DNA from 4 places in the Colwellia sp. MB3u-4 genome. Region 1 is predicted to be linked to each of the others. Evidence: predicted binding sites of a transcription regulator. Region 1 holds the regulator's gene; each other region holds the start of a gene.
The links. The regulator FNR, encoded in region 1, switches genes on or off when oxygen is low (the NO sensors DNR and NnrR bind a similar motif). The targets are predictions, from matches to a motif close to TTGATCTAGATCAA.

Region 1 (7,858 bases):
GGCCAGCCTTTTCTTAACCCTACCCATTGTTAGCTATGGCGCCTTTCCGTTTTATAAAAGTGCTTTTTTTGCCTTGAAAGCGCGACAACTTTCAATGGATGTACCTGTCTCTATTGCGATTAGCCTGGCTTTTCTTGCTAGCGTTTGGGCTACATTTACCCAGCAAGGTGAAGTGTATTTCGAGTCTGTTTCCATGTTTACCTTTTTATTACTGATTGGTAAATTTCTAGAGTTTAGGGCCCGCAGCCGCGCTGCTGACATCTCGGCAAATTTATTAAAATTAATGCCGATGACCGCCACTAAAATTGAACAGGGCATTGAACGCTTTATCTCAGCAACACATTTAAAAGCCGATGATATTATTTTAATAAAGCCCGGTGAAACCATACCCGCAGATTGCGAAATAATAACCGGCACTAGCCAAATCAATGAAGCCATGCTCTCTGGTGAGCAACTGCCGTTGCATAAAACAACGCTAGATAATCTTTATGCCGGTACCATAAATGGTGATGGTAATTTAACAGCAAAAGTTAGCCACAGTAACCAAGAATCATTTTTAAGCCAATTAATTCGCTTAAGTGAAAGTGCCCAAAGTCATAAACCTAAATTGGCGCAATTGTCCGATAAAATTGCCCAATATTTTGTTGCTCTTATCCTAGTTGTTGCCATTGCTACCGCAATATATTGGTCTCAACATCAACCCGCAGAAGCGTTTTGGATCACCTTATCTGTTTTAGTGGTAACTTGTCCCTGTGCTCTGTCATTAGCAACACCTACGGCATTAACCTGTGCAACCACTCGCCTTAACCGTGAAGGGATCATGATTAAATCAGCACATGTGCTAGAAACTATGCCTGAAATTGAGGTGATGGCTTTTGATAAAACCGGCACCTTAACGACGGGTGAATTTACCATTACAGCAGTCAAAACTTATGGCGCATTTGCAGATAAAAACACTCCAGATGGGCAACAACAAGTGTTGGCTATTGCGGCGGCGTTAGAAGCACACTCTGCTCACCCCCTAGCAAAAGCCTTTAGCCAGTTTCGTGATTTTAGCCAAACAGCAACTCAAGTGGTGGTTGCGCCAGGTGCTGGTATTTCTGGTGAGGTTAATAATCAGCATTACAGAATTGGTAAAAACTCATGGCTGCTCAGTAATAATGACAACAGTGCGCACAGTGCGCAGTGCGTATTAATGCAAGATGATAACTTAGTTGCTGAATTTTATTTACATGATGGTCTGCGTGAAGATGCTAAGGCATTAATTGATTTTTTACATCATGAAAACATTAAAACTGTCATGTTATCGGGTGATCATCAACAAGGCTGTGATAAATTACAAGCAAAGCTGCACCTTAATAGCGTACAAGCAGATTTGTCTGCACAAGACAAAGTCAACGCGATTAAACTACAGCAAGCCTCGCATGCTGTAGCTATGATAGGTGATGGCGTAAACGATACCCCAGTATTGGGCGCGGCGCATTTGTCCATTGCCATGGGCAGTGGCACTGATATTGCTAAAAGTGGTGCGGATGTGATATTACTGAACAATAAACTCAAAGGTGTGCAAACACTGCGACAGGTATCGTTAAATACTGCGCGAATTATAAAGCAAAATTACCTTTGGGCTTTTAGTTATAATGCCATTGTATTGCCATTAGCGGTTATGGGCTATATAGCGCCATATATGGCAGTCATTGGCATGTCGGCCAGTTCAATACTAGTGGTAAGTAATTCTTTAAGGTTATTAAAAAAATGAGTGTGATATACGTATTAATTCCCATTGCTATTTTACTTACCGCTATTGGTATTTATCTCTTTTTTTGGGCGGTAAAAACTGAGCAATTTGATGATTTAGAAAAGCAAGGCATGAGCATTTTATTTGAAGATGATCATGATAAAAAAAGCATTCATCAAAACAATAATGCTACGCCAATAACAACACAGATAGACAAAAAAAATACCTCACCAGAGCAAGCAGACGCACAGGTCAAAAAATAGTTTATGAGCCTTGATTTTTTCTCCGCATTTATCATCGGATTATTAGGCTCAGGCCATTGTATAGTGATGTGTGGTGGTATTAGCACCATGCTGACGACGGCGATTTCTGATACCTCTCGTCATAAAAAACACGCCATTATATTGGCCTATAACTTTGGTCGTATCGCCTCTTATAGTCTTATTGGCGCTCTTGTCGCATTCACCAGTTCAATGGCGACCAAAAATATCGGATTACCTGTTTCGTTGTTAAAAACTATTGCGGGTGTTTTTCTTATCTTATTAGGTTTGTATTTAGGCCAGTGGTTTATGTGGTTAAGCCGCGTCGAACATTTAGGTAAAAATATTTGGCGCTACATAGCACCACAGACTAAAAAATTTATTCCCATTAAAAACGTACAAAGTGCTTTCGCTTTAGGCGCACTATGGGGCTGGTTACCTTGTGGCTTGGTATATTCTACACTAACTTGGGCATTGGCTAGTGCCGATGCCCTTGATGGTGCCTTGATCATGTTTTTCTTTGGACTAGGCACCTTGCCTGCCTTACTTTCAGTATCACTAGGCACCATAAGTATTAAATCATTATTGAGTCATACACTATTTAGAAAGATAGCAGCCAGCTTAGTGATTTCATACGGCATCTATACTATACTTATTTTATATATATAACGTACCTGATATGGACATTATATATAAAAAGTCATGGAAAAAATCATGCGTACATCATGAAAAATTTTAAAGGATATTATGAGTTATAAATCATGCACTATTCATCAACATATTCACTGCCAAAACTGTAGTCTTAGTGAATTATGCTTACCCTTTTCTCTCAATGATAAAGAGTTAGAAACGTTAGATAATATTATCGACCGTAAGCTGCCGATCCATAAAGGTGAGCAAATATTTAACGACGGTCAACCCATGCATGCGCTATACGCCATACGTTCGGGCACATTTAAAACCTACACCATTAGTAAACACGGTGAAGAACAAATTACTGGTTTTCATTTAGCGGGTGATTTGCTTGGCTTTGATGCTATTGCCAATGCTCAACATCCAAGTTTCGCTAAAGCACTAGAAACCTCAATGGTTTGTGAGATCCCTTACAATACGCTCGATAATTTATCGAACAGCATGCCAAAATTAAAAAAACAAATTTTACGTATGATGAGTACTGAGATCCGTGAAGATCAAGAAATGCTAACATTACTTAATCGTAAAAATGCCGAGCAACGACTAGCAACATTTATCAGTACCTTAAGTATTCGTTACCATGCCCGTGGTTTATCTCCATCTGAGTTTCGTTTATCTATGACCCGCAGTGATATTGGTAACTATATTGGTTTAACGGTTGAAACCATCAGCCGTTTGCTTAACCGCTTTCATAAAAATGGTTTAATTGCCGTTGATGGTAAACTCATTACTATTTTAAGTTTTGACAAATTAAACGCATGCGCCGCACTTTAATGTCACGCTAACACCTGCTTTTCTACATTGCCTTATTAAGGTATTTCACGCTATGCTTAGCGTGAAATATTATTTATCACCGATAGCATAATAATTTGATTTAAGACAACTATTATTGCCTCAAAGTAGACTATTGTTATAACACTAGTAGACAATTGATAAAGGAATTAGCCATGGAAAAGTATCAAAAAATACTCGCGATTGTTGACCCAACAACAGAAGAGCAGAAAGCGGTAAATCGAGCGATAGAATTAGCGCGTAAAACAGGCGCTAGCATTACCGCATTTTTGACCATCTATGATTTTTCTTATGAAATGACCACCATGCTGTCAAGTGATGAGCGTGAAGCCATGCGCCAATCAGTTATTAATGATCGCACTCAATGGCTAGAGTCTTTACTCGCTGATCTTGATTTAAGCGGAATTTCTATCGATTGTCGGGTTATATGGCATAACCGTCCCTTTGAGCAAATTATTGCTCAAGTACTCGATAATGGTTATGACATTGTCATTAAAGGGACTCATCAACACGACAAATTCAAATCTGTGATATTTACGCCTACCGATTGGCATATTCTGCGCAAATGTCCTTGCCCTGTTTTACTCGTGAAAGAGCATTTGTGGCCTGATAACGGTAATATTCTTGCGGCGTTAAACATTGGTAGTGAAGAGGAAGAACATAAAGCACTTAATAACAAAATCACTGCAGAAGCTAAACAGCTGACCCAAGTCATGAAAGCTAATTTACACCTAGTTAACTCATTCCCGGGGACGCCAGTAAATATCGCCATAGAAATCCCAGAGTTTAATGCCAGTGATTATAATCGCTCGATGTTAAAACATCATCAAAAAGCGATGTTAGCACATGCAACTGCCTTTAATATTGCGCCAGAAAACACCCATATTAAAGAGGGTTTACCGGAAGATATCATTCAAAGCATAGCGGCTGAATTAGATGCAGAATTAGTCATTCTTGGTACTATTGGCCGTACCGGTTTATCGGCAGCGCTAATTGGTAACACCGCAGAGCATGTTATTGATAGGCTAAATTGTGATGTATTAGCATTAAAACCCGATGGTTACATTTCACCACTTGATGTAGATTAATATCAGCTAACATCACTAGCATCACTAGCATCACTAGCATAAAGTTGAATTGGGTCATTAAACGCCTAGTTCAACTTTTCTTGTTTAATAACTTAAACTAGATTATGCGCTGAAGTTTTAACAGCCTTTAGCCAAAAGTATATGACGATATGTCCTTAAGGTAAATAATGAAAAAAGGTTACCTTTGACAGCATAAAAATAAGGTTATCAATAAGTTAGAGGTGATTACTTTTGCTGATAAAAAACTGAAGAAGTACTACTTTTTCAAAGCAATTCAAGCGAAAATTTTTTAACCGACATGATATTTGAATTTATTTATAAATCTATTTTTATACCTAAATTAGGAATAGCACATTTACATAGCGCTTATTTATTATATAGCGCGAAGTAATGTCGATTATGGCGGATCATATCAGTTAATTCCAACACATAATCTATGCCACGTTCAGAATAACGCATTAATCCTGTTGCAAGAATTTCTGGCGCTAGCGGTTGGTTTTGATCGCGTAATTGGCCTCTAATCGATCTAAATACCGTATAGGCACCGTTAGTATTAATATTGTGCAAATAACGTGCGACACCTAAACTAATAGAGCTATAAGCGGCGACTTCATGCTTAGCGCCGGTATTACGGCTACCTGGCACCATGCCGCAACCTTCCCTATAACACCACACACCAAAAAAGTTTAAGCCTATTCGAGCAAAACGAGAGGTTCCCCAAGCAGATTCATTGGCCGCTTGCACTAAAACAAGGGCTAATGGAATAATGTCAATTTTAAGCTGTAATTCATATAATTGTCTTAACAAAGAAAACTTTTCACTGACTTTATATTTTTTGCTCAAACTGCTTACTAACGTGTGTTCTTCCGCACTAAAGGGCTGTTCTAAGCTTAATTGCGCAATTAAGCGCGCCACTTCAGCACGCAAGATCAGTATTTTTTTATTTTCAGCCTGTACTGCGGGTTTAATAAAAGCAAAAAAACGACGTTTCTTCTCTTTTACATCACGAATTTTAGCAAAGTCGGGTAAAGTGACCGTGTGTAACGGTTGCTCAACTATTTTAATGACCTTCTTAACCGCTTTCGGTGCTACCGGCACTGGCTCTTCAGTCGGCGTACTTTCAGGCAAAGGTAAGAAGGTAAAGGGTGCGATTAAACCCACACTCAGCAAAACTAAAAAAATAAAACCTAAAAGGTTTTGCTTATTAAATATCGTCAAGCTAATAGCTCCTTATAGCATTATTTTTAGTCTAATTTACTGAAAAAATGCGGTAAATCAGGCCGAAAAGGTGTCATTTATGGTCTTGGTTTGATCAGCGGCTATTTCCATCTGTAAACCAAATATTTCTCGGTATAAAATTCCCTTTACGTTATAAAACAACGGCACTATATAAGCTAAACAAAATAAGAAAAATGCGATAGCGATAAAGCTAAATTCAGATTCACCGGACATTACAACAGGTAAAGCGGATATCAGTACAGCCAAAGCCAGTATCAGATAAATAGCGAAAATTTTGAACCATTGAAAACGCGTAGCTTGAATGCTTATTGAAATGGCTTTTATAGGTGACATTTTTTTTTCTACCACCAAAGGCAACGCGAGTGACAAGGCTACCGCCAAAAATATGCCAGGCAAGTAAAATAATGTTAAACCTATGGTAACCAAAGTTGAGGTTAATAAGGCACTAACAGCAACCCAGCTGCCTCGTTTTAAAAAGCCAAAAACCAATTTTGGTCTGGTTTTTAAGCCAACTGAATGGAAAATACCCATCATTTCAACACCAACGATAAAAGGATAAACCACTAAAGTAACGATAATATTAAGTAAAGTCGCTGATCTTTGATCTTGAATAGCCACTTCAATGCCACCCAACTGGCTGCTCACTAACAATGAAACCAACATGCCAATCATCAAACAGGTAAACAGTCCCAAATTAATCGCCATGCGCGATTTTAAGGTTATTTGCCAGCCTTCTTTCAATATAGTCGCTACATCAAGGCTATATTCACCTTTTACAGCTTCTTCGACACTACCACCAACGTTTTCAACCGGAAGTTTTTCCACAAAAATATTACCTAATGAGTAAGCGTATCAGTGACGCTTGTCTTAATTGCTACCAGTATATCGTAATTCACCACTGCCTGTGAATAAGCAGAGAAAAGTTATTAACATTCATCCTATCCAGTTTACCAAGGTTATAGGGTAAGCCCGTTAACTTGACGGCATAAATACCAATTTACCGGCGATATTGATGCCTTGAAACTGACTTGCTAATAACAGTGTTTAACCTTATAAAAGGCTAAGCATTGTTTTTGATATTCATCAACAAGGTTTTAAAATAGTGAGCGCCTTTCTTCTTGGCTAAAGCGATATTATTATCTGGAATGCTCTCAGGGTTTTTATAGACACTAAGCACTTTTTCCATGCTGTGTTCACGAATTAAATGTAAGGTGGGATAGGGAGAACGATTGGTGAAATTGCCCGCATCGTCATAATCAGCCTCAGCAAAGCAATATTCAGGGTGAAAGGTAGCCACTTGGAATATGCCTTCAAAACTATGATCAACAATAATGTCATTGGCATAATCAACCAAGTCTAAAAAGCGATTAAAGTCTCTAAAACCTTGATTATAGATTAATAAACTCGTTTCTATTTCAGGATTATCATGTAAGTAGTGACATTGCGATAAAAATTCAACTAGCGCTGACTTTAGCTGTTCTTTATCGCTAGTAAAATAATGAATAGTTTGATTAACAAACTCTTTTTTTGCGAATGGACAAAAATTTAGCCCAATAATTACTTGCTCTAGCCATTGTTTGGTTTGGTCAACTTCATCTCTTGTGCTCATAACAACTTACTCAATATTCTACTTATTTACGTATGGGTGTTGGCTTACTGGTATTGGCTACTGGTATTGACTTACTAACCTGCTATTACTGGTGCTCAACAACCGCTAGGCTATTAGCTGTTATCACTTTGTTGCAGTTGCCACATTTTGTGGTAATAGCCTTTTTTAACCAATAAACCTTGATGTGTACCCTGCTCAACAATCTCACCTTGTTGCATAACAATAATATTATCCGCGTCCACTATCGTGGATAGTCGATGGGCGATCACCAAACTAGTTCTATGTTCGGCAACTTCTTTAATGGCGCTGAGTATTGCTTGTTCTGATTGACTATCAAGTGAGGAAGTTGCTTCGTCAAACACCAAAATACGAGGGTTTTTCAAAATAGTACGGGCAATAGCAACACGTTGTTTTTCACCACCTGAGAGTTTTAAGCCGC
Region 2 (7,858 bases), on a different contig from region 1:
TACCTTCTAAAAAATCATCTAACTGGTCGTAACTTAGTCCTAACGCATCTTCATCTGTTTTACTTGGCGCTAGCTCTTCTAAATCAGCGGTTGGCGCTTTATCGATTAACTGAGCCGGAGCACCTAAACTGCTGGCAAGCTGCTTAACTTGACGTTTAGATAAGCCAAATAAAGGTGCTAAATCGCAAGCCCCGTCACCCCATTTTGTAAAAAAACCGGTAATGTTTTCAGCTGAGTGATCTGTACCTAGTACCAAGGCGCCTAATATGCCAGCAATATGATATTGCATTACCATGCGAGTACGAGCTTTGACATTACCTTTGGAAAAATCTACTTGTGCAGCATTGGCGGTTAAAAGATCAGCCGCTTGTAATGCCCGGATGGTTTCAGTATGTATACCCTCTGTGCCTGCAAAGATATTAGTGGTTAGACTATGACTAGGTTTTATAAATTCAAGTGCAAGTTGAGCGTCATCTTCATCTGCTTGTATATCAAAGGGAAGTCTTATAGCAATAAATTTATATGGCGGTTGATTTTCAGCGTTTTCGTTATTCAAAGCGTCAATAGCGAGTTGAGCTAAACGCCCGCAAGTAGAGGAATCAACGCCACCACTTATCCCTAAAACAAGAGATTTAAGCCCCGATTGTATTAATTTTTTTTTGATAAAATTAACTCGACGTTCAATTTCAAACGCAGCATCAATTTCAGGTAATACTTTCATTTCATTGATTATTGCCTGGGCGCTCATGATATTTCCTTCTGGAGTATGTGGCATGTTACTTTTAAGCTGACTTATGCCAGCAGGTAGCTTTAGTGTAACAAAGTCTATCTTCAATTAGAATTTTTGCACTATAGGTATAAGTTAATTCTGTGTACAATTACTTGATATTCAGTTGTGATGTAGATAATAATAATTATCAGTAAAATGCTGACGCGTAAATCAACCTATAGGCTGTAAAATGAAAAAGATAGAAGCGATAATTAAACCATTTAAAATGGATGATGTACGTGAAGCACTAGGCGAAATTGGTGTGACGGGAATGACAGTATCAGAAGTTAAAGGCTTTGGACGTCAAAAAGGGCATACAGAGCTTTATCGTGGCGCAGAATATATGGTGGATTTTTTGCCAAAAGTAAAATTGGAAATAGTCGTGAAGACAGAAGATGTTGATCGCTGTGTAAACACCATTTTAGAAACAGCACAAACAGGAAAAATTGGTGACGGTAAAATTTTTATAACGGCTGTTGAAAGGGTGATACGAATTCGTACGGGAGAAGAAGACGAAGAAGCTATCTAGCGTTAACCTGTTAAAAAAATACCAGCACTAAGCTGGTATTTTATGTTCAGGCCTTTCTCTCAAACATCCTGTCTTTCGAGACACTAGTAAATCCCTATACGCTCGATGAAGGGTATGTCGCGTTCACCTGAATGCGCAAGAACGACGATCTTCATAGAAACTAAAGCGTTACTTAGCAACTCGTGGGTTGTTAGGATAATTTGCCGCTAAAACTTGTTTGGCATTAATCTGTAAATCATTCAAGCCTAACTTGCCATAACAGACAATCATAATTTCTAATGCTTCTTCTGTTTCTGGACTAGGAGAAAAATATTCAACAATATATTTTCCTCGGTTAGCCGAAGAAACATAGGCTTCACGCTTTAAGTAATAGCGCGCAACCGATAACTCATATTTTGCTAGGCGTGATTTAATGGCAATCATACGTTGGCGAGAGTCTGCAGCATATTTACTGTTAGGATACTTCTCTAATACTATTTTTAAATCATTGAATGCAGCGTGCGCCGCCGTAGGATCACGGTCTGAACGGTCTATTCCTGCTAAATTTTGGAATAAATTTTCTTGGGTAGCAACATTGATTAATGCACGCATATAATAGACATAGTCTAAGTTTGAATGCGCTGGGTTTAATCGTAAAAATCTGTCGGTAAGTGCCAATCCTTGCGCAGCATCACCGCTTTTGTAATAAGCATAAATTAAATCTAATTGTACTTGATGAGAGATTGGCCCATAAGGAAATCGAGAATCTATCGCAGATAAAATTTGGATCGCTTTTTGATATAAGCCATTATCAAGCGATGCTCTAGCATCAGAGAATAATGCTTGAGCTGACTTATCTGGCACCTTCTTAATATCTCTTTCACTTGTTCCTGAACAGCCTGTTAATGCTAACACTAGCGCAAGGCACATTATTTTTATTGTCACTTTTTCCATAGACTTCAATATCACTACTTTGTTTTAGTTAAAATAAATATCCTCCTCACTATAATTACTTAATGTAATTGCTTTAGCAAAGAGGTAAAATAAGCTATAGCATTCTAACCTAGCAATCCTGCCTTGCACAGTGCTAATTAATAGAGAGTTTGATGGCTGAGATAATTCAACACCGGGATACGGTTCCCGAATCATGCTTAGGTAAACGTTTCGACCAGACTTTGGCTGTAATGTTCCCTGATTATTCACGTTCACGGTTAAAAGAATGGATTTTAGCCGGTCATATTACGGTTGACGGCCTAGTTGTCGATAGACCACGAGAAAAAATGTTTGGTGGTGAAGAAGTAGCCATTGATACACAAGTTGAGAGCGAAGTACGCTTTCAAGCACAAGATCTACCTTTAAACATAGTGTACGAAGACGATGATATTTTAGTCATCAACAAGCCTGCGGGCTTTGTCGTACATCCTGGCGCAGGTAACCCTGATGGCACAGTTTTAAATGCCTTACTACATCACTGCCCGCAGTTAGATGTTGTACCTCGTGCTGGTATTGTTCATCGTTTAGATAAAGATACTACGGGATTAATGGTGGTGGCAAAAACGATTGCTGCGCAAACTAACCTAGTTGAATCACTACAAGCGCGTGAAATTACCCGTGAATACGAAGCTATTGCCAGTGGTATTATGACCGCAGGTGGTTTGGTTGATCAGCCTATTGGTCGTCACGCTACAAAACGTACTCATATGGCGGTTACTTTTTCAGGTCGCCCTTCGGTAACGCATTATCGTGTGATGGAAAAGTTCAGGTTACATACCCGTTTACGCTTGCGTTTAGAAACGGGTCGAACTCATCAAATTCGTGTTCATATGGCTCATATTACTCATGCACTGGCGGGTGATCCCGTATATGGCGGCCGTCCGCGTCCTCCAAAAAATGCCTCTGAAGAGTTACGAGAAATGTTACAACAATTTAAGCGCCAAGCCTTACACGCGGCAATGTTATCTTTATATCATCCGATAACAGGTGTGCAAATGACTTGGCATGCTGATGTACCTGAAGATATGGTGGCGTTAGCTGATATGTTGCGTAAAGATACCAAAATCCATCTTATCGATAGTGATTACTAACTCATCTAATAACTTACAATGTATTAAATGGCCAACAGAAGGTGTGTTGGCCTTTGCTACTACTCGCTTAATGCCTAGTAAAGATCAATTATCTAAACATTCAGCGCATTTATTATCAAATAGTACTCACACAGAAAAATTACAAGCCGAGTTTGATGCTTTTAATCTAGGCGATCATGTGGGAGATTGTCCCAATACTGTGGCCCGAAATAGAAGCTTGTTACTTGATTACCTGCCAAGCATGACAAAAATTCAATGGTTAGAGCAAGTTCATGGTAATAATGTCGTTGTTGTTGAAAAACATCAAAATACGCCTATTGTCGCTGATGCTGCGATAACACATAGTCAGCACATCGCTTTAGCCATAATGACCGCCGACTGTTTACCTATTTTGTTATCAAATAAAGATGGTAGCGAAATTGCGGCCATTCATGCAGGTTGGCGACCACTAGCCGCAAATATAATCGAACGTACCATTAGAAAAATGCATAGTGCGGCCGATGAGATTTTCGCATGGATGGGCCCTTGTATTGGTCCTCAAGCTTTTGAAGTTGGCCCAGAGGTAAAACAGGCATTCTGTCAAATGTCAGTAAAATTTGAATCTGCTTTCCAACCTGTGCCATTTTTAAATAATGGCAGAACAGAGGGAAAGTTTCTGGCCAATTTACAGTTAATCGCCGAGTTACAACTCTTGGCATTAGGGGTTACCAATATCACTAAAATTGCAGACTGTACTTATAAGCATAGTGCTAAGTATTATTCTTATCGCAGAGACGGAAAAACCGGGCGTATGGCTAGCGTAATATGTATGCATTCACTCTAGTAAAAATTATCCCTTATAAATAAGGTGATTATTTAAAAGTGTTCTGTTGATTTAGGTCAAAGTTTTAGCGACTCTTTTCTTGAAAACCCTCCTTGGTGTCCTTATAACATAGATAACTAAACTGTAAGCCCAGTAACATGGCACTAGGAGAACATTAATGCGTTTAGAAAAATTTACCCAGGCTTTTCAAGTAGCAATATCTGATGCGCAATCCATCGCATTAGGTAAAGATCATCAATTTATCGAGCCAATACATTTAATGCTTGCGTTATTAAATCAAAACGCCAGCAGTATTATCCCTTTATTAAAAAGTGCCGGTATCAATGTGCGAACGTTAAGATCGCAAGTTGAAGTGGCTCTCGAAGAATTAGCACATGTGTCGGGCACAGGCGGTGAAGTGCAGCTATCGTCTGCCATGGGTAATATTTTAAACCTTTGTGATAAATTTGCCCAAAAGCATGGCGACAAATTTATCTCCTCAGAAATATTTATGCTAGCGGCGTTACAAGATAAAGGTAAGTTAGGTCAAATTCTTAAAGGCTTAGGGGCGAGTGAACAACGTATACAAGACGCGATAGTTCATATTCGTGGCGGTAAGAATGTTGATGATGCTAACGCGGAAGAAGTGCGTCAAGCATTGGATAAATACACCATTGATCTAACCGAACTAGCAGAGCAAGGAAAGTTAGATCCAGTTATTGGTCGCGATGATGAAATCAGGCGTACCATTCAAGTATTACAGCGCCGCACTAAAAATAACCCGGTATTAATTGGTCAGCCAGGTGTTGGTAAAACCGCGATTGTTGAAGGCCTAGCTCAACGCATTGTCGATCATGAAGTACCAGAAGGTATTCGAAATAAACGCGTATTGTCACTTGATATGGGCGCACTCGTTGCCGGCGCTAAATATCGTGGAGAATTTGAAGAACGTCTTAAAGCGGTACTCAGTGAATTAAGCCAGTTAGAAGGGCAAGTCATCTTATTTATTGATGAACTACACACTATGGTTGGCGCGGGTAAAGGTGACGGTGCTATGGACGCCGGTAATATGTTAAAGCCAGCGTTAGCACGCGGTGATTTGCATTGTGTTGGCGCTACTACATTAGATGAATATCGCCAATATATTGAAAAAGATGCGGCATTGGAACGTCGATTTCAGAAAATTATAGTCGATGAACCCAGTGTTGAAGATACCATTGCTATATTACGTGGTCTTAAAGAACGCTACGAACTCCATCATAATGTTGAAATAACAGATCCCGCTATTGTTGCCGCAGCAACCTTATCTCATCGCTATGTTAGCGATCGTCAATTACCCGACAAAGCTATCGATCTTATTGATGAAGCAGCTTCTAGTATTCGTATGCAAATGGATTCTAAGCCAGAGAACTTAGACCGATTAGAAAGGCGTTTAATTCAACTGAAATTGGAACAAAGGGCTTTATCAAAAGATTCTGATCCGGCCTCTAAAAAACGTTTGGACCTCATCTCGGATGAAATCGGCACTTGCCAAGTCAGTTATGACGAGTTGGATGAAGTCTGGAAAACCGAAAAAGCGGCACTACATGGTACACAAGCGATTAAAACTGATTTAGAGCATGCTCGTATTGAACTTGAAGCGGCTCGTCGCGTAGGCGATCTTAATACCATGGCCGAGTTACAATATAGTCGCATCCCTGATCTTGAAAAACAGCTAGATCTGGCTAGCCAAGCAGAAATGCAAGAAATGACCTTGCTGCGAAACAAAGTGACTGACGTAGAAATAGCTGACGTGTTAAGCCGAGCTACCGGAATTCCGGTTGCAAAAATGCTCGAAGGTGAATGTGACAAATTATTGCAAATGGAAGATAACCTGCACAAACGCGTTATTGGGCAATCAGAAGCGGTAGTTTCAGTATCAAATGCTATTCGTCGCTCAAGGGCAGGTTTGGCAGACCCAGATCAACCCATAGGCTCATTCCTATTTCTTGGCCCTACTGGTGTAGGTAAAACAGAATTAACTAAAGCTTTAGCTCACTTTCTTTTTGATAGTGAAGATTCATTGGTGCGAGTTGATATGTCAGAGTTTATGGAGAAACACTCTGTTGCACGTTTAGTGGGAGCGCCTCCAGGTTATGTCGGTTATGAGGAAGGTGGCTATTTAACTGAAGCGGTGAGACGTAAACCCTATTCTGTTATTTTACTTGATGAAATTGAAAAAGCGCATCCTGACGTTTTTAATATTTTACTACAAGTATTAGATGACGGACGCTTAACTGATGGGCAAGGGCGTACGGTCGACTTTAAAAATACGGTTATTATTATGACCTCCAACATTGGCTCAGATATTATTCAGGAATATGTTGATGACAGCCAATATCCGCAAATGAAAGCTCGGGTAATAGCAGAACTTGGAAATCACTTCAAGCCAGAGTTTATTAATCGGGTCGATGAAACCGTAGTGTTTCATCCCTTACTTGCTGAGCAAATTAAAAGTATCGCCAGTATTCAAATATCGGCCTTAACTAAGCGATTAGAAGAACGCGATATCACCATGACATTATCGGAAGAAGCGTTATCTTTTGTTGCGGCGGCAGGCTTTGATCCAATTTTTGGTGCTAGACCTTTAAAACGCTCTATCCAGCAAGAAATTGAAAACCCTTTAGCACATAAACTACTGGCTAACGAATTCTCCGCGGGTGATCATATATTTGTTGAGCTTGTTGATAATAACTTGAATTTCACCGTTAAAGCTTAGTGGCGTTATCGTAAGCTAATATACCCTAGATGCAGGCTGACAATGTTTACTGATTTAATCAGTACAGTAAACTTCAGCCTGTTTTTTATTCATCGTTAACTGTTGCTGTTTTTCTAATGCCGTTAATATCTCTACACTACCTTGCCCATTTTTATATTGAATTGTATCAAAATTGGCTAATGTTGTTATATTTTCGCGAGCAGTTAAACACTTCTCATCATTAAGCTCATGGTTAACATTACTTTTCTCGCTACTATCACCCAAAGTATTATTTTGTAATTTTAAAGCTTCATCACTACTCGCTTCATCAGTAATGACGGAAGATTTTTTGTTATTTGACATACTAATTTCGATATAGTCATCACGGTCTGGCTGATGTTGACTAAAATGAACGACATTGTGTTCGTCGAACCAACGATAAACTGTTATTTTTTCAGCTGCAAAGACATCAAAATACACTAATGTGACTAAACAGAATGACAAGGTTTTAATGTGCATATTGATACCTATCCATAAGTTAATACTTAATTTCCCTGTTATGAGCATAATGAGCTAAAACAATAGTCACTGGCGACTATTCTGTAATCACTATAATGTTTTATAACAACACCAAGACCAGTTTACAAATGTTTGCTAGTTTTATTAATCATTCATGGGTACTACAGCTACCGTTAATAATTAAACTTATGCTAGATTAGAGCTCTCTATTCATATTAACGTATTTCGGTTTTACTTATGCCAGACAAACATAATGACGATTCGCTGCAAACTCGTGGCATTTATCTTTTACCCAACTTATTAACCACTGCAGGATTGTTTTCTGGCTTTTATGCCGTTATATCATCAATGAATGGGCATTTTATTAGTGCCGCGGTTGCTATCTTTATTGCGATGATTTTCGATGGTTTAGATGGCCGAGTTGCACGAATGACTAATA
Region 3 (7,858 bases), on a different contig from region 1:
ATGAATTCTGTCGTGTTACTCTATTCCGACTAAGGATAAAGTAACTACATAAAACGTATTATTTAAACCCGAAGATTTAAATGATACTTATTTTTGTGTGACATCATATTAAGCTGTTTTTTTGTTATCCGAGGATAACTATGTAAAACCAACGTTAATGTGAGTGTCCACACAAATTGCATGATAACTAATTGTTAAAGAAAGTTAGTTTCTTCTAAGGAAGATAACTAACCGATACAGAATCTCATTCGCTCTATACCGTAAAGTAACTCGTTGCTGCAGGCCTTGCCTGAAGCGAGATGCGCATTCTACGCACCTGAGTTTTAATGTCAACGTTTTATTTAGATTTTTTAAACTTTCTTTTAAGAAGATTCAAACTCACTTTTAAAACGTTAACTCAACTGTTTAGCTCTTATAAAGAGTAGTTAAGCTATTAAAACCGTTCGTTTGGGTTACCCCTTGGAACTGGAGCGCATTCTAGAGATTTCTCGCTTCACGTCAACCCTTAATTGCCATTAATTTACAAATAAAGGTTTGTTTGCTCTTTATTTATACAACCCTTGCTGTGGCTGGGTTTTTAATGTTCGATACGCTGAAAAATCACCCAGCTATATTGTGTCTTTGAAGTCACTTTGTCTTAACCGCTAAGTACCAGGAGTGACTCAGTGCATTGAAAAATGCTGTTTAATGGCTTTTTTTGCTAAGATAGCTATATCAGTCATCTAAAATATCTTATTTATGCAGAAAAATAATTTTCGAAGCTATCATGGCATTACTCCTATATTAGGTAATGCCGTTTATGTTGATGAAACGGCCGTACTTGTTGGTGACATTACCTTAGGTGATGATACTAGTGTTTGGCCTTTAGTTGCCGCTAGAGGTGATGTGAACAAAATTACCATTGGCGCTCGCACTAATATACAAGACGGTACGGTTTTACATGTCACACGCAAAAGTACCGGTAATCCCAATGGTAACCCTTTAGTTATTGGTGACGATGTTACGGTTGGTCATAAGTGTATGTTACACGGATGTGCTTTGGGTAACCGAATACTGGTTGGTATGGGCGCTATTATTATGGATGGTGTTATTGTTGAGGATGATGTGTTTATCGGTGCGGGTAGTTTAGTGCCGCCAAACAAAACACTTAAAAGCGGCTACTTGTATGTTGGTAACCCAGTTAAACAAGCGAGAGAGTTAAAGCAGAGTGAAGCTGATTTTCTCAAACAGTCTGCAATAAACTATGTTGAATTAAAAGCTGAGTACTTAGCTGATAACCATTAACCTTTGAGGTTACTCCAACTCTATATGTATTTCATTACCTTCTGGCTCGTTTTCCTCGAGCCAGCTTTCTGTTACTTCTTCTAAATCAAATTTAGTGCCATCATCAATTTCGGTTAATTTCTTTAGCTGCATAGAATGAAAATATAACCTTATACGCTGTCCTGAAACTTGTCCGGTAAAAGACCAAGCATCATGCTGCTGATCAAAATGTAGATCATCATTAAATAAAATTGCTTGGTTCACCTTATGCTCGCTTCACTTTCATTACTTTAACTGAGCTCTTAAGGAGACAAGTACAGGCTCTACTGCTGGGCTAACGGCTCTCCACAAATGAAAGCTTGCCGCAGCCTGCCCCACTAACATGCCTAAGCCATCAATAATATGTTCAACACCTAGCTGTTTTGCTTGTTTTAAAAATGCGGTTGGCTCTTTGCCATAGACCATGTCATAACAAACTGTTGAACTTTTAATTGTGTGATCTGATATCGGTAAGCTATCACCGGATAGACCTGCTGATGTGGCATTGATGATAATATCAAATGCTAAGTTATGGGTCTCTGCGAAAGTAATAGCATCAATAGCGTTATTAGGATACTGGCTAGTAATAGCCTGTGCTTTACTTAATGTTCTATTGGCAATGGTTAATGATTGAGGAGACTGCGCTAATATTGACTGCACAACACCTTTTGCGGCTCCGCCAGCACCGAGTAATAACACCTTACTATCTCGCAGTTGCACTTGATGCCTGAGTAAGTCACTAACTAAGCCTAAACCATCTGTAGTATCACCATAAATAATTCCATTAGAAAAAATTAAGGTGTTCACTGCGCCAGCTAACTTGGCTCTTTCACTCAACTCATCACACAGGGCAAATGCTTGTTCTTTAAATGGTGCGGTGACATTGGCGCCTTTGCCATTGTTAGCGATTAATTCTTTTACGGCATTGTCGAATTGATCTAATGCAACCCACTCACTTTGGTAGTTCATTGTTTGCTTTGACTGTAGCGCAAACTGTTGGTGAATAAAGGGAGATTTTGATTGAGCGATAGGATTACCAAATACGCGATACTGATCCATAAGATTACTAGCTTAAATGTTTAGCGGTAGACTACCCTAGTTGTTAAACAATGAAAACAAAAAAGCAGTCACTGGGTAACTGCTTTTTTCATCACTTTGGCCCGTGTTGAATAAGGTTAAAGTCTCTTTAAAATTTATAAGCTAACATCAGTGAATAAACCATGGGGTCTATTTCAACTTCAGCACTGCCATTAACACTACCACCTACTTTAAAACTGGTATCCGTATTAATATCAATATAACGAGCGGAAGCATTTAATGACCACCTTTTATCAAGTTGGTAATCAGCACCAAGTTGAACAGACAGTCCGAACGACCCGTCTAAGTCTAAAGCACTAAAACCGGCCTCTTTATAAGTGGAAGAAAACTTCTCATCAAAGAAAATTGTATAGTTGATACCCGCACCCACATAGGGCTTAAACGCTGAGTGAGTATCAAAGTAATACAGTGCACTTAATGTCGGTGGTAAATGAGATATTTTACCAAGCGTTGTGGTTGCGCCATCGGCATGCAGTTTTATGTCATGAGAAAACGGGGTTGAGGCTAAGAGTTCAATAGCCCAGTTTTTATCATAAAAATATACAAAATTAACACCAAGCTGAGTATCACCATCCGCTGAGACATCTAAACCTGAATCAGCGCCATCGAGGAACACGTTAGCTTTATTACTGGCAGGATCAACCATAGTGGCGCCACCACGAACGACAAAGTCGCCAGCTTGGTTAGCCAGTGCAAGGGGAGATAATGTAAGAGCGGAGAGGATGAGTCCATTAATTACTGAGGTTTTCATTAGAGCGTTACCTTTTATAAATAGAAAAAATATTAAATTTGTTCACTAAGGTAATTTTACGCGCGCCTGGTTTTCGACAGTTTGATCTAGCTCAAGCTTTATCATAAACCCTAAAAAAATAGGCTTTAATGGTCTTGAAATTAAAAACTTAACTTGGGTAACTTAACCTAGCAACCACACCTACAGCGAACTTTTCTGTTGATGTGGATTGCTAGGTTAATAAACAACAAGCGGCAATGCTAGGTTATAACCAATCTTGCGGTACTAAATAGTCTTGTAGTGCTGCTTCTGGGCTGCCAGCTTCCGGCTGAAAATTATACTCCCAACGTGCCAGTGGCGGCATTGACATCAAAATGGATTCTGTCCTGCCACCTGATTGCAAACCAAATAAGGTGCCGCGATCAAAAACTAAATTAAATTCAACGTAGCGGCCACGACGATAAAGTTGAAATTGACGATGATTATCATCAAAGGGCGTTGCTTTACGCTTTTCTATTAAAGGTATGTAAGCATCAAGAAAGCCTTTTCCAACTGCTTTCATATAATCAAAGCACTTATCGAATTCCCATTTATTAAGATCATCAAAAAATAAGCCACCAACGCCACGAGTTTCATTGCGGTGTTTTAAATGGAAGTATTCATCACACCACTTTTTATATTTTGGATAAACATCGTCACCAAAAGGCTGACAAATATCTTTTGCCGTTTGATGCCAATGCACAACATCTTCTTTGAACGGGTAAAAAGGCGTGAGGTCAATACCCCCACCAAACCACCACACAGGTTCTTCACCTTCTTTTTCAGCAATAAAAAATCGGACATTGGCATGAGATGTTGGAATAAAAGGATTTTTAGGATGAATAACTAATGACACACCACAAGCTTGCCATTTACGGCCAGCCAATTCTGGACGGTGTGCTGTTGCAGATGGTGGTAACTTATCACCAGAAACCACTGAAAAATTGACCCCGCCTTGCTCGATAACGCTACCATTTGTGAGTACTCGGGTTCTGCCACCACCGCCTTCAGCGCGCTGCCAATTATCTTCAATAAATTTACCACTACCGTCGGCAGCCTCTAACGCGGAACAAATTTGGTCTTGCAACGATTTTAAAAATTCAACAACAACATTAATATTTATAGTGCTCATGAGCGAATAACATCTCCAGATAATGCATCAATAATAGTAGAAGGCTGATCAAAGCCTAGAATTTTTCCTTTAATAATAAAATCAATTTTATTAGCGAGTTCATTGGGAATTCCTTGCCATGTTTTGGCCGGAGGTTTACCACTTAAGTTCGCGCTCGTAGAAACAATCGGCTTATTAGTGGCGAGACATAGTGCCACAACGTCTGGCTGGCTAGTAACACGCACCGCAATAGTGTCAAAGCGCCCCGTCAACAACCTAGAAGTGTTAGCATTTTTAGCCACTAGTTGCGTAATGCCGTCGGGCCAGCGAGATAATATCGCCAGGCGTTTGTCTTGAGGTATTTTACACTCATCTATATAAGGTAAAAGTTGTCTATAATCACCCGCAAGTAGTATTAAGCCTTTATCTACTAAACGTGACTTGATCAACAGCAGCTTTTCAATTGCCTCATCGTTATCAGGATCACAGCCTAAACCAAATACGGCCTCGGTTGGGTAAGCTAAAATCCCACCCTGTTGAAATGTTTCTAATGCTGTCGTCATGGCGTTTTATGATGGCGCTTAGTAAAATTAATTTAATGATGATTATACGTTTTTTACTGACAAACAACATGGCTAGTAAAAAAAAACGGTAAGAGTCTGTAAACTCTTACCGTTTGGATTAACCCCCGTCCAACGCTAATAATAAATTAAGCTTCAAACAGCTCTTTAATTTTCTGCCTAAGCACGAACTTCTGCACTTTACCGGTTGAGGTTTTAGGCAACTCGCTAAAAACAATGGTTTTAGGTACTTTAAAGCCCGCCATATGTTCACGGCAATATTGAATTACCTCTTGTTCTGTCAACGTCTGCCCGCGTTTCAGTGCTATAAATGCACAGGGAGTTTCTCCCCACTTTTCATCTTTTTTGGCGACTACGGCGGCTTCTAAAATGGCTGGATGGGTATATAACACCCCTTCTACTTCGACTGATGAAATATTTTCACCCCCAGAAATTATAATATCTTTCGAACGATCACGAATTTCAATATAACCATCTGGATGTTTAACCGCTAAGTCTCCTGAATGAAACCAACCATGAGCAAAAGCCTCTTCTGTGGCTTTTTCATTTTTCAAATAGCCTTTCATCGTGCTATTACCCCGGAACATTATTTCACCCATAGTGATTCCATCTGGGCGAACAGGCTCCATAGTATCCGGATTTAGCACATCAACGTCTTCTTGCGTGATATAACGCACACCTTGGCGCGCTTTTAATGCTGCCCGTTCATCATCGCTGCGCTCATTCCATTCATCTTTCCACTCACTCACGACACAAGGCCCATAAACTTCAGTTAAGCCATAACTTTGGGTGATTTCAATGCCTAAGCTTTCAATGCCCTTAATAACCGCGGCAGGTGGCGGAGCACCAGCAGTCATCGCTTTAATATTTTTAGGTAATTGCGCCAGCAAGCTTTCGTCAGCATTTAAAATCATATTAAGCACGATTGGCGCGCCACAAAAATGACTGACCTTATGCTCAATCATCGCATTAACGATAGCGCCTACTTCAACTTGCCTCAAACAAATTTGCGTACCGCCAACAGCCACTATCGTCCAAGGAAAACACCAACCATTGCAATGGAACATCGGCAAAGTCCATAGGTAATTGGTCTTGCTGTCGGTCGGCCAAACAAAGTTATGGCCAAGAGAATTCAAGTAAGCACCGCGATGTGAGTAAACTACACCTTTAGGATTACCCGTAGTGCCTGAGGTGTAATTTAGCGCCAAAGCTTGCCATTCATCATGAATCAATGAGCCAGTGAAATTTTCATCGCCTTGAGCCAGTAACTCTTGATATTCCATGGTACCAAGGCGCTCTCCGCCTGGACCTTCTGGATCGTCAATATCAATCACCAAAGGTTTACGCTTTGACAGTGCTAATGCTTGTTTAATCACACCGGAAAATGCGGTATCGGTAAACAGTACATCACATTCGGCGTGATCAAGAATAAAAGCGATATTTTCCGCATCGAGGCGAATATTAATCGCGTTAAGCACAGCACCCGTTAGTGGCACACCATAATGGGCATCCAAAAATGCCGGAATATTAGCGGCCATAATACTCACGGTTTGCCCTGGATTCACCCCATTTTTAATGAGGCTTGAGGCGAGTCGACGAACATTCTTACGATATTCTTGATAGGTAAATTTTTGCTTACCATGGATAATTGCAATTTTGTCTGGATAGACATCAGCGCTACGATTTAAAAAGTTTATTGGTGTTAGTGGCTGACTGTTAGCAGCAACCTTGTCTAAACTTTGGCTATAAATGTTACTCATTTCTTTCCTCATTTATTTTACCGAAGCGACTCTTAATACTAATTAACTTAATGATAAGTAAATTCATTCATTCTTTAAATTAGTATAACGCTGTGATTTTATATTATGTTCGGCTTTACAATTTAAAATAATCATACGCCAATAATTAAATTAAAAAATTATCCTTTGGTCTATACCCGTTCTACATCAAAGAAAATTATAAATGCTATGAAAGAATTGTCATTTCAGAATATTTTCAAACACGTTACAATATGGTATTAAAATGGTATTAAATTTCACCTAACATTACCGCCTTAAGCATAACGTTAGGTTTCAAATCACCTCATCAAAAGGCACTACGCGTATGAAAGTTGGGATTATCATGGGGTCAAAGTCAGATTGGCCAACCATGCAGCACGCTGCTGAAATGTTAGATCTATTTAATGTACCTTATGAAACAAAAGTGGTTTCTGCACATAGAACACCGCATTTACTTGCTGAGTATGCACAAGGCGCTAAAGATCGTGGTATTCAAGTTATCATTGGTGGCGCAGGTGGCGCCGCGCATTTACCTGGTATGACCGCGGCTTATACAAGCTTGCCAGTTTTGGGTGTGCCCGTGCAATCAAAAGCCTTAAATGGTCAAGACTCATTACTCTCTATTGTACAAATGCCAAAAGGCATTGCGGTTGGTACATTAGCCATTGGCACGGCAGGTGCGGCCAATGCTGGCTTATTAGCCGCTCAAATTATTGGTCTTTCTGACCCGGCAGTACAAGCTGCTGTTGAAAAATTTAGAGCAGAGCAAACACAAACAATCCTTGATAACCCAAACCCTGCAGAATAGGCTAGCTAAATGAATGTTTTAGTATTAGGTGCTGGCCAACTGGCTCGTATGATGGCCTTGGCGGTTAAGCCTTTAAATATCAATATACGCGCTTTTGATGTTGGCTCAGACACTGTGGTTGACCCGCTTTCAACTGACATTGTTTTTGGTGGATTAACTCAAGGCATTGAGTTCGCTGACTTTATCACGGCTGAGTTTGAGCATATTGATCACCAAACACTTGCACTTTGCCAAGCGTCTGGAAAACTACGCCCGAGCAGCCAAGCCATTAAAGTCGGCGGCGATAGAAGATTAGAAAAAGATCTGCTCATCAAGTGCGGTGTGGCCAATGCCCAACACCAAATTATTGCGACCAAAGCAGACTTTGACCAAGCTTTAAATAACTTGTCTATGCCGTTAATTTTAAAAAGC
Region 4 (7,858 bases), on a different contig from region 1:
TATGTACGCCGAGCGTAAAAATTTGGCTATCAAACATATTAAAGTGGAGCTAACACACAGTCGAGATTACCAACAAGACTGTCAAAAATGTGAAAGTGAAAGTCAGGGTATTGAAGCCATAGTGCGGAAAATTAGCTTTGTTGGCGAGCTAGAAACAGCTCAATACGCGCGATTTTTAGCCATAGCAGATAAATGTCCAGTACATAAAACGCTGCACAATAATGTCAAAGTGGTGAGTACATTGCTTAATCAAGCATAAAAAATTAGCCTAACTGCTGATGATAAATTATCATTGGCAGATAGAAGATCATCATTGTTATGGCAACAATGTAAAGGGTAGAGTTTGGGATATGTCTGAAGCGTTAAAGGGTATTAAAGTTGTTGATTTAAGCCGAATTTTGGCCGGGCCTTGGGCATCACAAATGCTTGCTGATATGGGTGCTGACGTTATTAAGGTAGAAAGACCAAAAAAAGGTGATGATACCCGTCACTGGGGTCCTCCATTTATTAAACCAGCGCATGGTAATGAACCTGCCCAAGCTGCCTATTACCACAGTGCAAACCGCAACAAACAGTCAATCGCTATTGATATAACCCAGCGACAAGGTCAACAAGTGATAAAAGACATGATCACTAAAGCCGATGTCTTAATTGAAAACTATAAAGTGGGTGGTCTTGAAAAATATGGTTTGAGTTATCAGCAAGTAAAAAAACTCAACCCTAAATTAGTTTATTGTTCAATCACTGGCTTTGGTCAACATGGCCCATACGCACATAAAGCTGGTTACGATGCCATGATCCAAGGTGAGGGTGGCTTAATGAGTTTAACCGGTGCTGCTGATGGCGAACCGATGAAAGTTGGCGTGGCCGTGATTGATGTAATGACCGGGCTTTATAGCGCGAATGCTATTCTTGCGGCATTACTCGCTAAAGCGCATACCAACAAAGGCCAGCACATAGATATTGCCTTACTTGACGTACAAGTGGCAACACTGGCTAATCAAGGCATGAACTATTTAGCCACAGGTGAAAATCCAAAGCGTTTAGGCAATGCTCACCCCAATATTGTGCCCTATCAAACCTTCGCGACTAATGATGGCAGCTTGATATTAGCGATAGGTAATGATCAACAGTTTGAACGATTTTGTCAGGCCGCTCAGTGCTCAGCATTAGCAAACAATGCCTTATTTAAAACTAATCAACATAGGGTCGAAAACCGTATTGAACTTGTGCCGCTTTTAGCGCTTATTCTCGCTAAGCAAAGCACAGATTATTGGGTCACGATATTAGAAGCAATCGCGGTACCTTGTGGACCAGTAAATACCTTAAAGCAAATATTTAACCACCCACAAATACACCATCGCGAGATGGTAAAACAAGTACCGGATAAAGACGGTAGGCTAATTAAAACCGTGGCATCACCTATTAACTTATCGGATACGCCATTACAATATAAACACGCCGCGCCGAATATTGGCCAACATAGCCAACAGATTTTAACGCAGTTTTTACAGTATAATGACGAGAAAGTTGCCGCGTTATTGCAAGCGGGTGTTGTGGCGTAATTTTTATTGTTTGCATTGTTTGTATTTTTTGTAAAAATAAGCGCTTAAATCAGTGTGCTCTGTTGTTTTTACCTTAAATAAAGCGAGTATATAGGTTAAGTAGGTTATTAACCTATATACTAATTATCTGCATATTAACCTGTATAATTAGCCTTTAGCTAGTTCGGTTTGATTGCGAAATGCAAGAGCAGAACTGTTTTAATAAGCCACTATCATTTTATGTCGCTTAATGTCGTTATGTTTATCGAGAAACCCATGTCTAATTCAATGTCTTTAGAAAAAATATTTATTATTATAGCGATCATACTAGGGTTTGGCTCTGCGGTTGACTTGATATATGCTTTAGCAGACGCAAATATTCAACTCGCTGAGGTATTGCGTTGTATCTTAAATATTGTTATCGCTGGCTTTTTATATCTTTATTTTAATAAAAAACATAAAGCAAAAGTTGAAGATTAAATACCTGGGCAAGTTAAGCATTACACTCGCCTATAATGACCTGCTTAACTCTTAAAATCATCTGCCCAGATGTTAAATTTATCGTGATCAATAACTCCTCGTCATTAATTTTTAGATAGTTGTTTTATATCAAAGTAAATAAATTTTTGTATGCTACTTTTAATTTATACCTATAAATAAAAGAAGATATTATGAGTAAAATATTCGTTGTTGCCGATTTATCAGACAGCAAACAAGTCGCTATAAAACGAGCTTGTGAACTGGCTAAAACTAAAAGCCAAGCATTGCATATTGTTTATTTTTGTTATCAAAGTTTACGTCATATTCAAGATGATCCACAAAATATTAAACAAGCGGTAATCGATGCGGTCACCTATAACGCAGAAAAATCACTCAAGACCTTAGTGCCTGACGACATTGATTACAGTTATGAAGTCGTATGGGAAAAGCGTATTGACCATTGGATAAGTGACTACGCAAAACAACACCAGCTATCAATGGTAGTTAAAACAGCCCATCGCACTGAGACTTTCTTATACACATCTACCGATTGGCAATTATTACGCGCGTGCCCAGCGCCGATATTTATTGTCAGTGATCATAAATGGCGTAAATCGCCAAATGTCTTAGCCGCTATTGATTTAGAGACTAAGCGTAAAAGTAAACAAACACTAAATCATCAGATATTAACTGCAGCGAAAGAATTTGCTAAAGCGAACAACGCAGAATTATTTGTCTGTTATACCTTACAATTTTCAAAATTTTTACGTGACTTAGGTTTACAATACAAAGACGAATTAGAAATTAAAGCAGGGAAAACCCTAAAGCATAAAATTGAAAAGTTAGCGGCAGAATATGACATTCCTGTCGCGAATTTTTTTATTAAGGCTGGTGAACCCGAAAAAGTAATCCCCAGTATTGCGGCACGGCAAAAAGCAGGGTTAGTGGTTATTGGTACTATTGGTCGAAAAGGTTTGAAAGCAAAAGTGTTAGGTAATACCGCCGAGAAAATTTTAAGCTTGTTAAAATCAGACGTGCTAGCCCTAAAACCAGAATAACTAGCGGCTATTTAACCTCAATGATCACTGTTTTTTATGACTTTGACCAGGACTTTGATCAGGACTATGAGCAGAACTAATACCAAGCGTTTCGGCTATGCTATTTATAGCCGAAACTAATAGCCGAAACGGGCGCTGAAAAAGGATGATTCAGCGCTATATTAGATGCTTATTTCTCGTCTTTACTTGGTTTAGCTTTACTTTTTTCAGTTTTATTTTTTACCGTGGCATTATCGGTATCTTGCATCGGGGGCAGCATACCTTTAAGTAAACGGCCAAATATATCTGCACCGGTAATAATACGTTTAGTTTCACCCCATACCAGCAGCACATCGTGTTCAATAACGCCGTCGAAGTTTTTATCAATAGAGGTACTTACTTTCATTTTTAAAATAGCTTCATTTAACGATGTCGTTTCATCAGTGATAACCACCGGACGATGACAAAAATTGTAAGGGTCAAAGTTTTCTGACTGAAACAGTGCGCTACGCAAGAAGCCATCAGCATCAATAACCAGTAAAGGTTTACCTTCGAGGTTGGTTAATACCACCCAACTATAACCAGAATGATTTAGCATAGTTAAAAATGGATCGTTGGGGCCAGAATAAGTATCTGGCAGAACGGGTAAATCAAGCTTTGTTGGCAAGGCAATAATAGAGTTAGGGTCAATAACTTCACCTTCTTCTGTGACTCTAATTTCATCTAAAGCAAAAAAATTCAGTGCGCCAATACCCTCAACATGGTTTAAGTCAGCTTCTTCAGCGCTAATGTGCTCTTTAATAATACTGCCTAATTCACTTTCTGCTAAATAGGTAATACCTTCTTTGCCCAACCAAGCGTCAAGTATTAGCGCACTTGGGCGAGTAACGGGGTAAAGCAGAAACTGGTAGAAGCGAATGATAGGCGCGAGCATGCTACCCATTTTTAACGCATTGCGAGAAAAGTAAGCCTGAGGCGTAATTTCACCCACCACCGTGATCACTATGGTTGAGAACAAAAAGGCGCCAACACCCGCAAGTACCGAGTCAGACAACATGGTTAACAAAACATTAATCCCCACATTGCCCCATAAAATAGTCGCTAATAAAAAGTTAGAATCGTTTCTCAGTGTTAATACCGTTATGGCGGCTTTATTACCTTTATTTGCTTCTACTTCTAGTTGTAGCCTGCTGAGTGAAAAAAACGCTAAATTTAATCCAGAAAAAATGGCAGATTGTGAAATACAAAACACAATAGCAATCCAGGTGATAGTTTCTACGGGCATTACTTTTTTCCTTTTTTTACTTTTCTAAAGTAGCAGTAAGCTACCTAACCCCAAAAACACCACAAAGCCAACAATATCGGTTACTGTGGTTAAAATAACCGCGCCAGATAAGGCGGGGTCAATATTTAATTTGTTTAATAATGCCGGGATCATAACGCCGGATGCAGACGCGGTTAGTAAATTTAATAAAATCGCTAAGGCAATAACGAAACTTAATTCGATGCTGTCAAACCAAAAATAGGTAATTGCGCCGATAACAATAGACCAAATGATGCCATTGACCCCGCCCACTTTTAACTCTTTTCGCAGCAGCACCTTTCTATTTTGTTCTGTTATCTGCCCTAGGGCTAATCCTCGAACAATAACCGTTAAGGTTTGACTACCGGATACGCCACCCATAGAGGCAACTACCGGCATTAATACCGCCAAGGCTACCACTTGTTGTAGCGTTGCTTCAAAAAAACCAATAAACCAAGACGCCAAAAATGCGGTCAGTAAGTTAATACCAAGCCAAATGCCACGGTTTTTCGCACTGGTGCGTACACTAGCGAATAAGTCTTCGTCGGTACTTAAACCCGCGGCGGTAGTCATCTGCTCTGTTTGCGACTCTTGCTTTACTTGATAAGCGGTTTCGACAGTAAATCGGCCAAGAAAATGTTCGTTTTCATCCACAACGGGTAGCGACATTTTACCTGATAATATGACCGTTTCCGCTGCAGTTGTTAACTCTTCATTAGCATTAAGTCTTGTTATCTCAGCAGAAAAAAGTGTTTTTAACGTGCTTTCGCCGTCACTTTGTATTAGCGTATTAATGGCGACAGTGCCGGTTAAAACACCTTCTTTATTGACCGCATAAAAGTCTTCGGTATAGGGCGATAGACCTTTTTGTAAAAGTAGCTGCGCACTAGTGACTTTAAGTTTTTCTGAAATGCGAACATAATTGTAATCTAACCAGTGACCGACTTCATCAACACTAAATTGCTGTGCTTGTTGATAAAGTTTTCGCTGTGAATCATCTAAGTTTTTTATCGCATACTTTAATAGACGGCTTGGTATTTCCTCTGCAATTTCAATTACTTCATCAACATCTAGTTGAGCAAGTAACTCAAAACATTCCTCGTCGCTCAACGCCTGAATTAAGCTGGTTCGAGTGCCTTGTCCCATATCGACAAAAGCAGACCTTTGCATGGTTTCAGGGTAAGTAGACCAAACACTTAAACGCTTATCTTGTGGCAGTGCTTCAATTAACAGGGCAAATTGTTCTGGCGCGAGTGTTTCAATGGCCGAGCGCATTACCTGGACAATTTCTTGCGTATGCTCTGCAATGAGAATGTCGTCAATGACTAAGGATAATTTATCAATGGGATTTTCTAACATTTATTTATCCTTAAAGTTGTTTTAATAAAGGCATATGACCTTGTGTGGGAGGGTAACTGTTTGTCATTTACTCTTAACTTTATGTTATTACTTTTAGTGAATTATATTCGGTGAATTAGATTCGTATTTAAAAACAAGTGTATTACAATCAAGGAGAAATAAGTTAGTTTTAATGCTAATTTAGTTCACTATTTTTCTAGCTTTGGCTTATTGCTGCTTTTTTGACTTTATAACAATAAAATCAAAGGTCAGGGGTAATAATCATCCCGTTTAACTCGGGGCATATTGAGAGTATATAATGATAAAATGTATGTTGATATCAGCAACTAAAAAAACTGTCTTTGGTAGCAGTGAATTAATCAAGCAATGGCAAGAAAATGACGATACTACACTGTGGATTGATCTTGATAACGTTGAATTAGAAGAAGAGAAACGGCTATTAACGCAGTTTAATTGCCATCCTTTAGCGATAAATGATGCGCTTCGTGAGCGCCATCCGCCTAAAATTGAGTTGTTTAACGATTATATTTTTATGCTATACCGCGGCATTATTGCCAATGACGATGGCCTAAGATTTGCTCATTTGCAAATCAGTATGTTTATCGGTAAACGTGTACTCATTACCCGTCACCCGCAAAGTTCATTAGCGATCAACGAGTTATTTGCCGAAAGCAGTGAAAAATACCTTAAGCGCAGCCCTGTGCATTTGGCACTGAGGCTTTTCCACAGCAGTTGTGGTTATTATCTAAAGGAAATGTTTAGTTTTGAAGCTGAGCTAGAAAAAATTGAAGATGACTTTCAATCAAGTGGTAATGACAAGATGATGAAACAAATTACCTCATACCGCTCACAACTGGTAAAAATAAGACGTACTTTTAACTACCATGTCACCATGGGAGAAAGGCTCAAAGCTTATGTAGATGATGAAGATACTGATCTAATCACAGATAAAGAAATCCATACGGTTAATGATTTACGCGAACGTTTAGACCGTTTGCTGAGCCTTTCGCAAATGTATTACGATATTTGCGGTGATTTAATCAATGGCTATATGTCTGTAACCTCGCATCAACTTAACGCCACTATGCGGGTATTAACCGTGATCACGGCATTATTCGTGCCTTTAACCTTTCTTGCCGGTATCTATGGGATGAACTTTGAATATATACCTGAACTAAAAGCAGCTAATGGTTACTTTATTTTATTAGGGGTAATGGCCGTGGTTTCAGTGGTGCTGCTGATGATATTTAAGAAAAAACGTTGGTTGTAGTAAATAGTTAAATGCTAATTTATTGGAAACTATACCCAATTAAACCGGTATAGTTTCTTAACTAGGCCTCGTTTCACTCAATAATACGTTTAAATGGCGGTAAAGAGTTTAATAAGTCTTTACCGTAACGTTTATTCACCACACGCCGGTCCATTAGTATAATAACACCATAATCTTTTTCGTTTCTCAGTAGTCGTCCAGTCGCTTGAATCAGCTTTTTCGAGGTTTCAGGTACTGAGATAGACATAAACGGATTGCCGCCTTTAGCCGTGATATATTCTGCTTGAGCCTCTTCTACTGGCGATGATGGCACCGAAAACGGCAACTTGGTAATAATCACATTAGTGAGATAATGACCGGGTAAGTCCAAGCCTTCAGAAAAACTTTGCGTACCAAAAATAATACTGTCTTCTTTTTTGTCACAAAGGGCTTTATGAGTTTCAATGATTTTTTGTCGAGACTGCTCGCCTTGCACCAAAATACTGAGTTTGGTTTGTTCTCGCAGGGCGGTCACCACTTTGTCCATTTGCCAATAAGAGGAAAACAGCACTAGCGTCGCTTTACCGCGTTTGATTTGTTCAGGCAACTTGGCAATTAATTCATCAGTAAACTGATCCGCACTCGGCTCATATTGCATTTTAGGCACGATCAGCTGCGCGTTGTTTTGATAATCAAAGGGTGAGTCAACTTTTTGGTATTGGCTGCCATCATCGGTTCTTAAACCCGCTTGTCGGCGAAAATGATCGAACGAGTTTAAAGCGAGAATAGTGGCAGAGCACAACACTGCGCCTTCACATTTTGACCACAGCATATTTTCTAAGGTGAAACCCACTTCGATTGGCGAGCCGCTCATTAAATAGTCACT

Region 2: clpB (ATP-dependent chaperone ClpB) is a predicted target of FNR. The motif match lies at 4,231-4,244, and genes of this name have one in related genera.
Region 3: H4J61_RS17740 (OmpW family protein) is a predicted target of FNR. The motif match lies at 3,233-3,246, and genes of this name have one in related genera.
Region 4: H4J61_RS13745 (universal stress protein) is a predicted target of FNR. The motif match lies at 2,144-2,157, and genes of this name have one in related genera.

Annotation. Positions count from the first base shown of each region.
Region 1 is NZ_JACGVE010000079.1:600,197-608,054, reverse strand. Features, by position in the region: gene H4J61_RS12055 (heavy metal translocating P-type ATPase) at 1-1,759, shown strand, start outside; gene ccoS (cbb3-type cytochrome oxidase assembly protein CcoS) at 1,756-2,001, shown strand; gene H4J61_RS12045 (sulfite exporter TauE/SafE family protein) at 2,005-2,667, shown strand; gene fnr (fumarate/nitrate reduction transcriptional regulator Fnr) at 2,746-3,465, shown strand; gene uspE (universal stress protein UspE) at 3,639-4,571, shown strand; gene H4J61_RS12030 (glucosaminidase domain-containing protein) at 4,938-5,789, opposite strand; gene H4J61_RS12025 (hypothetical protein) at 5,847-6,635, opposite strand; gene H4J61_RS12020 (DUF1415 domain-containing protein) at 6,871-7,419, opposite strand; gene H4J61_RS12015 (ABC transporter ATP-binding protein/permease) at 7,533-7,858, opposite strand, start outside.
Region 2 is NZ_JACGVE010000080.1:8,477-16,334, forward strand. Features, by position in the region: gene nadE (ammonia-dependent NAD(+) synthetase) at 1-748, opposite strand, end outside; gene glnB (nitrogen regulatory protein P-II) at 960-1,298, shown strand; gene H4J61_RS12210 (outer membrane protein assembly factor BamD) at 1,467-2,231, opposite strand; gene rluD (23S rRNA pseudouridine(1911/1915/1917) synthase RluD) at 2,384-3,361, shown strand; gene pgeF (peptidoglycan editing factor PgeF) at 3,351-4,184, shown strand; gene clpB (ATP-dependent chaperone ClpB) at 4,342-6,921, shown strand; gene H4J61_RS12230 (hypothetical protein) at 6,976-7,419, opposite strand; gene pssA (CDP-diacylglycerol--serine O-phosphatidyltransferase) at 7,657-7,858, shown strand, end outside.
Region 3 is NZ_JACGVE010000090.1:61,570-69,427, reverse strand. Features, by position in the region: gene H4J61_RS17755 (gamma carbonic anhydrase family protein) at 739-1,284, shown strand; gene H4J61_RS17750 (hypothetical protein) at 1,294-1,527, opposite strand; gene aroE (shikimate dehydrogenase) at 1,549-2,361, opposite strand; gene H4J61_RS17740 (OmpW family protein) at 2,489-3,151, opposite strand; gene hemF (oxygen-dependent coproporphyrinogen oxidase) at 3,396-4,301, opposite strand; gene H4J61_RS17730 (Sua5/YciO/YrdC/YwlC family protein) at 4,298-4,843, opposite strand; gene H4J61_RS17725 (acyl-CoA synthetase) at 4,990-6,621, opposite strand; gene purE (5-(carboxyamino)imidazole ribonucleotide mutase) at 6,965-7,447, shown strand; gene H4J61_RS17715 (5-(carboxyamino)imidazole ribonucleotide synthase) at 7,457-7,858, shown strand, end outside.
Region 4 is NZ_JACGVE010000086.1:57,368-65,225, reverse strand. Features, by position in the region: gene H4J61_RS13760 (bifunctional alpha/beta hydrolase/OsmC family protein) at 1-259, shown strand, start outside; gene H4J61_RS13755 (CaiB/BaiF CoA-transferase family protein) at 351-1,565, shown strand; gene H4J61_RS13750 (hypothetical protein) at 1,821-2,024, shown strand; gene H4J61_RS13745 (universal stress protein) at 2,216-3,082, shown strand; gene H4J61_RS13740 (DUF21 domain-containing protein) at 3,252-4,346, opposite strand; gene H4J61_RS13735 (magnesium transporter) at 4,371-5,723, opposite strand; gene H4J61_RS13730 (magnesium transporter CorA family protein) at 6,034-6,993, shown strand; gene dinG (ATP-dependent DNA helicase DinG) at 7,067-7,858, opposite strand, start outside.